3 regions of the Pseudomonas sp. ADAK13 genome follow, and region 3 is predicted to be linked to each of the others. Evidence: riboswitches for the same ligand, from Rfam matches in the RefSeq annotation. Region 3 holds a riboswitch; each other region holds the start of a gene.
What was found. A riboswitch is a leader RNA that binds a small molecule or an ion and turns the genes downstream of it on or off. The one in region 3 is predicted to bind cobalamin.
Positions count from the first base shown of each region.

Region 1: it holds a riboswitch for cobalamin, as region 3 does, so the genes downstream of both, HKK54_RS30820 (TonB-dependent receptor plug domain-containing protein) here and HKK54_RS24655 (CbtB domain-containing protein) in region 3, are expected to answer to the same signal.
Region 2: it holds a riboswitch for cobalamin, as region 3 does, so the genes downstream of both, cobO (cob(I)yrinic acid a,c-diamide adenosyltransferase) here and HKK54_RS24655 (CbtB domain-containing protein) in region 3, are expected to answer to the same signal.

Region 1 covers NZ_CP052860.1:6,669,542-6,672,813, reverse strand. Annotated here, with positions in the region: gene HKK54_RS30820 (TonB-dependent receptor plug domain-containing protein) at 1-1,852, opposite strand, end outside; cobalamin riboswitch at 1,947-2,153, opposite strand; gene lexA (transcriptional repressor LexA) at 2,255-2,872, shown strand; gene imuA (translesion DNA synthesis-associated protein ImuA) at 2,872-3,272, shown strand, end outside.
Region 2 covers NZ_CP052860.1:3,891,954-3,895,225, reverse strand. Annotated here, with positions in the region: gene HKK54_RS18040 (cobyrinate a,c-diamide synthase) at 1-1,154, opposite strand, end outside; gene cobO (cob(I)yrinic acid a,c-diamide adenosyltransferase) at 1,151-1,762, opposite strand; cobalamin riboswitch at 1,843-2,079, opposite strand; gene HKK54_RS18030 (PQQ-dependent sugar dehydrogenase) at 2,179-3,272, shown strand, end outside.
Region 3 covers NZ_CP052860.1:5,333,674-5,336,945, reverse strand. Annotated here, with positions in the region: gene HKK54_RS24665 (winged helix-turn-helix transcriptional regulator) at 1-175, opposite strand, end outside; gene fabF (beta-ketoacyl-ACP synthase II) at 288-1,556, shown strand; cobalamin riboswitch at 1,593-1,807, shown strand; gene HKK54_RS24655 (CbtB domain-containing protein) at 1,905-2,093, shown strand; gene HKK54_RS24650 (CbtA family protein) at 2,105-2,803, shown strand; gene HKK54_RS24645 (cobalamin biosynthesis protein) at 2,800-3,192, shown strand.

The sequences.
Region 1 (3,272 bases), 1.3 Mb from region 3:
CGCGGTCCAGCAGGTTCTCTACCAGCAGGCTGACGCGGTGCTGGTGGGCGTTGTCGAGGTAGCGATAGGCGTCGGCGTCGACCACGGTGTAGTTGCCGTACTCGACCTTTTTCGAGCTGACGATATCGCCGATGTAGCGCACGGCCGTGCCGGCGCCCCACATACGATCCACCGATTCATAGCCGACCCGCGAGCGGGCGAAGAACCCGGGGATGTCGTTGATGGTGACCCCGGCACGGGACTCGGTGAGGTTGCGGGTCATGTCGGCCTGCACGCTCCATTGCGCGTTGAGTTGCAGCGTGGCGTCGGCCTCGAAACCGCGCATCTGGATCTGGCCCTGGCCGTTGACCCACTGGATATCGTCCTGGGTGATCAGGTCGGTGATCTTGCGTTTGAACAGCGTGACACTGGCGCTGAAGTCCCGGGCAAACAGGCTGCCCTTGTAGTCGACGCCCAGCTCGGCGTTGCGGCTCTTCTCGGGCTTGAGGTTGCGATTGCCTTTTTCATCGTCTTCGTTGACGAACAGTTGCTCGGCGTTCGGCAGCTTGTAGGCGGTGCCGTATTGGCCGCGCAGGGCCCAGTTGTCGTTGAGATCATAGAGCGAAGTGAGCATGCCGACGGTGGCGCTGTCGCCGCCGCTCATGGCTTCGTGGCGTACGCCGATGCTCGGGTGCCAGTTCGGCAGGGCCTCGATGTTCGGCCGCAGTTGGGTGTACAGCGCGTGGGCCTGGGCCTTGTTGTCGTCGATGATCAATACATCGTCCTGGCCCTTGAACCACTGGTTGTCGGAACCGAATACCAGCACGTGCTCGCCCGGCAATATGGCCTTGCCTTCGGCCTGCACGCCCCAGTCGGTGAAGCCCCAGTAGTCGTCGTGATTCTTGACCACGGTGCCGCCGCCTTCGACATTGTTGATGCGGGTGTAGCGTGTGTCCCAGTCGTTGATATGGCCTTTGACGAAGTAGCTCAGGCGCTCGTTGAGGCTTTGCTCGAAGGTCGCCGTGGCGATCTGTTGCACGCGGTCGTTGGTGGTCTTGCGGTTGTCCACAGGACGGGCGAAATCCAGGTTGGCGTCGGCGTACTGGTAAAACAGCTCCAGGCGCGTGTCATCGCCAAACGACTGGATCGCCTTGGTGCCAAAGGTGGTGACTTCGTAGGAGCGCTTTTTGTCGGTGACGTTTTTCAGGTCGCGGTTGCGAAACGGCTGGTAGCCCTCGGAGACGTTGCGGCTGACGTAGGCCAGCAAGCCGAGGTCGCCAAACCCGTTGTTGAAAATCTTCTCGACCCGGGCATCGCCGGTGGTGCCGCCGAAGGTGTCCGCGCCCAGGTTCACTTCGCCGGACGCCTCGCGGGTTTGCGGGCTGCGGGTGACGATATTGATCACCCCCGACACCGCCTGAGTGCCGAACAGCAGGCTCTGGCCGCCCTTGAGCACTTCGATGCGCTCGATGGCGTTGGCGGGCAGGGTGTCCAGGTACAGGCCGCCGTACAGCCGGTTGTTCAGGCGCACGCCGTCCAGCAGGATCAACGTGTCATCGTTGCGCCCGCCCAGCAGGGAATAGGTGCCGTAGTCGAACGGGCCGTTCTTGGGCGCCACGTACAGGCCGGGAATGAACATCTGCATCACGCGCGAGACATCGGCAGCGGGGCCGGCGCGTTCAATCTGTTCGCGGGTGACGATCTCGACCTTGCTGCCGTACTGGGCCATGTCGGCCACGGTGGTGGACTCCACCGACGGCGCGGAAACGTTGAGTGGCTTGAGTTCGAGGGGGTTGTCGTCGGCCAGCAGCAGGGGGCTGAACAGGCAGCCGAACAACAGGCTGGGCACGGGAGTCTTGAAAGGTCGAATCATAGTCTTCTCGGAAAAGTATCTTTCGCGAAAAGCACGCACGAGTAGGCACCGAGCACACGCCAATACCGGCCCATGCCCGCCCACCGCAGGATTTTGCCAAACAGAATTCCAGGCCGGTCTCCGGGCTCACGCGTATGGACACCTTCACCTTCCCATGGCGCGCGGGCCACAGTGGTGTGTCGAAGGGATCACGCGTCTACCGTTGCGGGGGCAGCACCGGACTGGCTCGGAAAGAGCGGCACCGGTTTCCCGTTTCACCCCATGCACGGCGGCATGAGGCACCTGAAACAGGCCGGCATCTGAACATTCGGAAGACCGTTCGTCAACTTGGCGCGGGCTTTTCCAGTGGCGGAGTGGGAAGCGACTGACGGATATTGCAGGAAATTTCCCACAGGAGTACAAATGTACTCCATGACGAACTTAACGCCCCGCCGTACCGCCATCCTGACCTTTATCCGCGACCGCATCGCGCAGCAAGGCCAGTCCCCCAGCCTCGCCGAGATCGCCGAGGCGTTCGGCTTTGCCTCCCGCAGTGTGGCGCGCAAGCATGTGGTGGCGCTGACCGAGGGCGGCTTTATCGAGGTCAACCCGAACCAGGCCCGTGGCATTCGCCTGCTCAATCAGCCGGCGCGGCCTGAGCTGCTGGACATCCCGGTGCTTGGCCGGGTGGCCGCCGGCCTGCCCATCGGCGCCGATGCCGAGGTTCACAATCGCCTGCTGCTCGACCCGGCCCTGTTCGCGAAAACCCCGGATTACCTGCTGCGGGTGCAGGGCGATTCGATGATCGAAGACGGCATCCTCGATGGCGACCTGGTGGGCGTGCGCCGCAGTGCCGAGGCCTTGAACGGGCAGATCGTGGTGGCGCGCCTGGACGGTGAAGTCACCATCAAGCGTTTCGAACACGTGGGCGAGCGCGTGCGCCTGCTGCCGCGCAACCCCGCCTATCAACCCATCGTGGTGCGGCCTGATCAGGACCTTGCCATCGAAGGGGTGTTTTGCGGTTTGGTGAGGCAAGGCTGATGGGCGCCGTCGTTGCACTGGACTCGCTGTTCAATGGCGGCCGGGTCTGGAAAGGCCGGCCCGCCGCGCCGCCTGCCAGCGTGCATCCCACCGGGCTTGCGGCCCTGGATGCGGTGCTGCCCAGCGGCGGCTGGCCGGAAGCGGCGTTGAGCGAAATCCTGATGGCGAAGGAGGGCGTGGGTGAGTTGCAACTGGTGTGGCCGACCCTGGCGCGCTTGTCAGCGGCTGGCGAGCGCATCGTGCTGGTGGCGCCGCCTTACACGCCGTACCCCCACGCCTGGCAAAACGCCGGGGTGGATGTGCGCCAGCTTTCGGTGATCCAGGCCGATGAGCGCGACGCCTTGTGGGCGGTGGAGCAATGCCTGCGTTCCGGCAGTTGTGGCGCGGTGCTGTGCTGGCC
Region 2 (3,272 bases), 1.4 Mb from region 3:
CACTCGGTGCTGGTCAGCGAATGATGGTAGGTGTGGCCGCGCAACAGGCCTTCGGGCAGTTCGACGTTTTGCAGGGCCAACGCTGCCAGGCGTTTTTGCATGACAGCATCGCCCTGGAGCAAGCCGACCAGTTCAGCTCGGGTACCGTCGACATCGGTGAGCGAGTCCAGCAAATAGAGCATGCCGCCGCATTCGGCCAGCAATGGCTTGCCAGCGGCGTGGTGGGCACGGATGGCGTCGAGCATCGCGGTATTTTCCGACAACGCCTGGTGATGCAATTCCGGGTAACCGCCGGGCAGGTACAGGCTGTCAGCTTCAGGCAATGCGCGGTCACGAATCGGCGAGAAGAAACGCAGCTCGGCGCCCATCGCCCGCAGCAGGTCGAGGCTGGCGCCGTAGGTAAAGGCAAACGCTTCGTCGCGCGCCACGGCAATACGCACGCCGGCCAGCAACGGTTGGGCCTCGATCACCTCGGGCGCGGCGAATTCCACCGGCGGTGGCAGCGCTACCTCGCAGCTGCTGCCCAGGGCCTGGGCGGCGGCATCGAGGCGCAGGTCGAGGTCGTTCAATTCGCTGGCCTGCACCAGGCCAAGGTGGCGGCTGGGCAACTCAATGCCGGTTTCCCGGGACAGCGCGCCGTACCAGCGCAGGCCTTCGGTGAGGCTGCCTTCAAGCAATTGCGCATGGCGCAGGGTGCCGACGCGGTTGGCCAGCACGCCGGCAAACGGCAAGTCCGGCTGGTAGCGCGCCAGGCCCAACGCCAGGGCGCCGAAAGTCTGGGCCATGGCCGTGCCGTCGATCACCGCCAGCACCGGCACGCCAAAGTGGCGCGCCAGGTCGGCACTGGACGGCGTGCCGTCGAACAGGCCCATCACGCCTTCGATCAGGATCAGGTCGGCCTCCCCCGCCGCTTCCCACAGCAAACGGCGACTTTCCTGCTCACCGACCATCCACATGTCCAATTGGTAGACCGGCGCACCACTGGCGCGCTCGTGGATCATCGGGTCGAGAAAGTCCGGGCCGCATTTGAACACTCGCACCTTGCGCCCCAGGTTGCGGTGCAAGCGGGCGAGCGCGGCGGTGACGGTGGTTTTGCCCTGGCCAGACGCCGGTGCGGCGATCAGGACAGCAGGACAGTGACGGGGCTGATTCAAAGTTCGATGCCTTTCTGTGCCTTGATACCGGCCTGGAAGGCGTGCTTGAGCATGCCCATTTCCGTCACGGTGTCGGCCATTTCGATCAATTCGGGTTTGGCACCACGGCCGGTCACCAGCACGTGTTGCATGGGCGGGCGGGCCTGCAGGTCGCTGAGCACCTGGTCCAGGTCGAGGTAGCCGTGCTTGAGGGCAATGTTCAGCTCATCCAGCACCACCAGGCCGATGGCCGGGTTTTGCAGCATTTCCCGGGAGACCGCCCAGGCGGCTTCGGCGGCAACGATGTCCCGCGCGCGGTCCTGAGTTTCCCAGGTAAAGCCTTCGCCCATCACGTGGAAGCGCACCTGCTCGGGGAAACGGCGGAAGAACAGTTCTTCGCCGGTGCTGTTGCGGCCCTTGATGAACTGCACCACGCCGCACTGCATGCCGTGGCCCATGGCCCGGGCCAGCATGCCAAAGGCCGAGCTGCTCTTGCCTTTGCCGTTGCCGGTGAGCACCAGCAGCAATCCACACTCGTTCGGTGAATTGGCAATGCGCTCGTCAATTACGGCTTTTTTGCGCAGCATGCGCGCCAGGTGGCGTTCGTCACGATCGGGGGATTCAGTCATGGCAGCTCTCCGTTGGGGCTGGACAAAAACGGCGGGCAGGAAAAAGACACATACAGACAGCCAAGCATCGCCCACCGTGATGCTGTTGGATGGATCAGGCCGGTCTCCGGGCTCATGAGTGACATGCAATGCCGAGGGCGCGCCTTCCCATATCGCGGGCGATACAGTGGCTTAAGGCACCGTCTTGACTCATTTACCGTTGCGGGGGCAGCGCCGGGATCGTGGCTGCACTGTAGAAAAGTACGCTCACTCACCGGCTTCCCTGTTTCACTCAGTCGGCGCGTACGCCACAGAGCACCTGAAACAAGCCGCGAAGGTTAGTGGGTTGGGGGTGGAGCGTCAATTAAAGCCGGACACGCGCGTGAACCATCGGGCCGGCGTGCACCTCTACCACTACAGGTATTAAGGAGAAAACCATGCACAAGACCCGACTTGCCCTACTGATCATGGTCGCCGGCACCCTCGCCGCCTGTGGTGAAAGCTCTACCCTGCAAGTGTCCGACGGCACCGGACCGTCGCCCAAGCTGCCGGAACCGAATAAAACCCTGATTCCCACGGTGAACATCGCGCCGGCGATCGGCTGGCCCGATGGCACCAAGCCGACCCCGGCGGCGGGCACCCAGGTGGCAGCGTTTGCCGAAGGCCTGGATCATCCGCGCTGGCTGTATGTGCTGCCCAATGGCGACGTGCTGGTGGCTGAAACCAATGCGCCACCCAAGCCGGATGATTCCAAGGGCATTCGTGGCTGGGTGATGGAGAAAGTCATGGGCCGCGCCGGCGCCGCCGTCCCCAGCCCGAACCGCATCACCCTGCTGCGGGACGCCGACCACGATGGCGTGGCCGAAACCCGCACGGTGTTCCTGGAGAACCTGAACTCGCCGTTCGGCATGACCCTGGTGGGCAACGACCTGTATGTCGCCGACTCGGACAAATTGCTGCGCTTCCCTTACCAGCCAGGCGAAACCTCGATCAAGGCAGCCGGCACCCCGGTGGTCGACTTGCCGGGTGGCAGCATTAACCACCATTGGACCAAGAACGTGGTCGCCAGCAAGGACGGCAGCAAGCTGTACGTGAGCGTGGGCTCCAACAGCAACGTCGGCGAAAACGGCCTGGAAGCGGAACAGGGGCGCGCCGCGATCTGGGAAGTGGACCGGGCCACCGGCCAGCACCGCATCTTCGCCTCAGGCCTGCGCAACCCCAACGGCATGGCCTGGGAACCACAAAGCGGCAAGCTGTGGACGGCCGTCAACGAGCGCGATGAAATCGGCAGCGACCTGGTGCCGGACTACATCACGTCGGTCAAGGACGGGGCTTTTTACGGGTGGCCGTTCAGCTACTACGGGCAGCACGTGGATGTGCGGGTGACACCACAGAACCCGGACCTGGTGGCCAAGGCGATCGCACCGGACTATGCGGTGGGCCCGCACACGGCGTCCCTGGGGCTGACCTTTGCCGATGGCAACACGTTACCGGTGCAGTTCAGCAATGGCGCATTTATCGGCCAGCATGG
Region 3 (3,272 bases):
TGTTAAGCCGGCGCGTGAGCATGTTGGGGGCAATCTCCAGGCTCTGGGAGAACTCGTCAAAGCGCCGCAAGCCTTGCAGCGCATCGCGCATGATCAGGATGCTCCACCACTCGCCTACCCTTTCCACTCCACGGGCTACCGGGCATTCGGCATTTACCAGTGACTTACGTTGCATTGCAGTTCCTCTGTGGGGCGGCCCCGAAAATTTAAGCTGTTCGATGTTACTTTCATAATGATAGTTTCGTCGCAGCATTGCTACCAAACTGAAATGGCGGAGCTAAGCGATCATGAATAAGCGAATTGTTGTGACCGGCATGGGTGCAGTCACCCCGCTGGCAACCGGCGTGGAGCAGACCTGGAAACGCCTGTTGGCAGGTGAATCCGGGATCCGCAGGCTACCCGAGGCCTTGGTCGGTGACTTGGCAATCAGCATTGGCGGCCAGGTGCTGGGCCGGGATCAGGACCCGCACGCCGGGTTTGACTCCGACAGCGTGATCCCCGCCAAAGAGCAACGCAAGATGGATCGGTTCATCGTGTTCGCCCTCGCCGCAGCGCAGGAAGCCCTGGCGCAGGCGGGCTGGGCGCCGCAAACCGCATCCCAGCAAGAACGCACCGCGACGATTATTGCTTCCGGCGTCGGTGGTTTCCCGGCGATTGCCGAGGCGGTGCGCACCGCTGACAGCAAAGGGCCGCGCCGCCTGTCGCCGTTCACGATCCCGTCATTCCTCGGCAACATGGCCGCCGGGCATGTGTCGATCCAGCATCAGCTGAAAGGCCCGCTTGGCTCCCCCGTCACCGCGTGCGCCGCCGGCGTACAAGCCATTGGTGATGCCGCGCGCATGATCCGCGCCGGCGAAATCGACATCGCCGTGTGTGGCGGCGCCGAAGCTTGCATCCACCGCGTCAGCCTGGGCGGCTTTGCCGCGGCGCGGGCGCTGTCCAGCGATTACAACGACACGCCGGCGCTCGCTTCCCGCCCATTTGATCAAGGCCGCGACGGGTTTGTGATGGGCGAAGGTGCCGGGTTACTGGTGATCGAAGAACTGGAGCATGCGCTGGCCCGGGGCGCGACGCCGATTGCGGAGCTGGTGGGATACGGCACCAGTGCCGATGCCTATCACATGACTTCAGGGCCCGAAGACGGCTCCGGCGCACGTCGTGCAATGGAGGCGGCGATTGCCCAAGCGGGGATCACCCCGGCACAGATCCAGCATTTGAACGCCCATGCCACCTCCACACCTGTCGGCGACAACGGTGAGCTGGCGGCGATCAATACGCTGTTCGGCGCCGATTCGAGTGTCGCTATCAGTGCCACAAAATCGGCGACCGGCCATCTGTTGGGCGCTGCGGGCGGGATTGAAGCGATCTTCACCGTGCTTGCCCTGCGTGACCAGATAGCCCCGGCCACCCTCAACCTGGACAACCCGGACCCGGCCGCCGCCGGGCTGAATCTGGTGCGTGGCCAGGCCCGGCCGCTGCCGATTGAATACGCGATTTCCAACGGGTTCGGGTTTGGTGGCGTGAATGCCAGTGTGCTGTTCAAGCGCTGGCAGTAAACCGGCGATTTGACGCCCATCGCCCGCCCATGCTCTCCTACACATCTTGTTTCGGGTGCCCTTCACAGGGTGAAACGGGAAACCGGTGAGTCATGTGCCCTTACTCAAGGGCGTGACGAGTCCGGTGCTGCCCCCGCAACGGTAAGCGAGTGAAACATCAAATCCACTGTGCCTGTACGGCATGGGAAGGTGATGTTTTAAGGCCCAGGCCCCTCGCAAGCCCGGAGACCGGCCCGAAAAAATCAGATAACAAACCCGCGGTGGGCGGGCGCTGTTCGGAACCCTGCGTGCCTGGCTCGCGGGGTTTTCATGCGCTCGTGTCACCCTGAAACCCAGAAGGGACGCGCCATGTCGATCATCAGCAGCACTGCCTCTACCGCCAGCACCACTGCCACTTTGAGCCAACGCCTGACCGCCGCCATCGGTGCGTCGATTCTTGGCGCGTGCCTGGTGTATTTCGCCGGTTTCTCGCACATCGAAGCGGTGCACAACGCCGCCCACGATACCCGCCACAGCGCTGCGTTCCCGTGCCACTGAGACCTGCCGACATGATCAAGCGTATCGCTCAAACCGCAGGTTTCACCGGTCTTCTGGCCGCCTTGTTGCTGACGTTGCTGCAAAGCTTTTGGGTCGCCCCGCTGATTTTGCAGGCGGAAACCTACGAAAACGCCCCGGCCGCTACCGAAGTGCATGAACACGCCGGCGCTGCCGCTCACACCCACGACGCCGAAGCCTGGGAGCCGGAAGACGGCTGGCAGCGCGTGCTGTCTACCACGGGCGGCAATTTGGTGGTCGCGGTAGGTTTTGCCCTGATGCTTGCCGGCCTGTACACCCTGCGCGCCCCGACCCGCACGGCTCAAGGCCTGCTTTGGGGCCTGGCCGGTTACGCCACGTTCGTGCTGGCGCCAACCCTCGGTTTGCCGCCTGAACTGCCGGGTACCGCTGCGGCAGACCTGGCACAACGGCAAATCTGGTGGATCGGCACTGCGGCCTCCACCGCGGCCGGTATCGCGCTGATCGTGTTTGGTCGCAACTGGCTGCTGAAAGTGCTGGGCGTGGCGATCCTGGCGGTGCCCCACGTGATCGGCGCGCCACAGCCGGAAGTCCACTCGATGCTGGCGCCGGAAGCCCTGGAAGCTCAGTTCAAGATTGCCTCGCAACTGACCAACGTGGCCTTCTGGCTGGCGCTGGGCCTGATCAGTGCCTGGTTGTTCCGCCGTAACCGTGATGATCAGTACGCGGCATGATCCTGGCAGTTGGCCTGGGTTGCCAGCGGGGTTGTCCTGTCGACGCCCTGCTCGACCTGTTCAATGCCGCCCTTGCCGAGGGTGGCATTGAGCGCCAGCGAATTACCGCGCTGGCCAGTCTTGATCGCAAGCAGGATGAGCCGGGGCTGCTCGCACTCGCCCAGGCGCTGGAACTGCCTTTGACGTTTTTCAGTGCGGCGCAACTGGTGCCTTACGAAGATCGATTGAGCCATAAGTCAGAGACTGTATTTGCCCATACCGGCTGCTACGGCATCGCCGAAAGTGCTGCCTTGGCGTTGGCTGAACAGCTGTCCCGACGCCCCGCCACCTTATTGGTCACCCGCCAAAAAACCGCCCAGGCCACCTTTGCATTGGCTTGCGCCGGCTGAATTCCCGATAATCATCAGCTTCCATCATGAGCATTCTTCATCTGAAGCCCTGCTCGCGTGCTTTTTTCACAGGAACATAT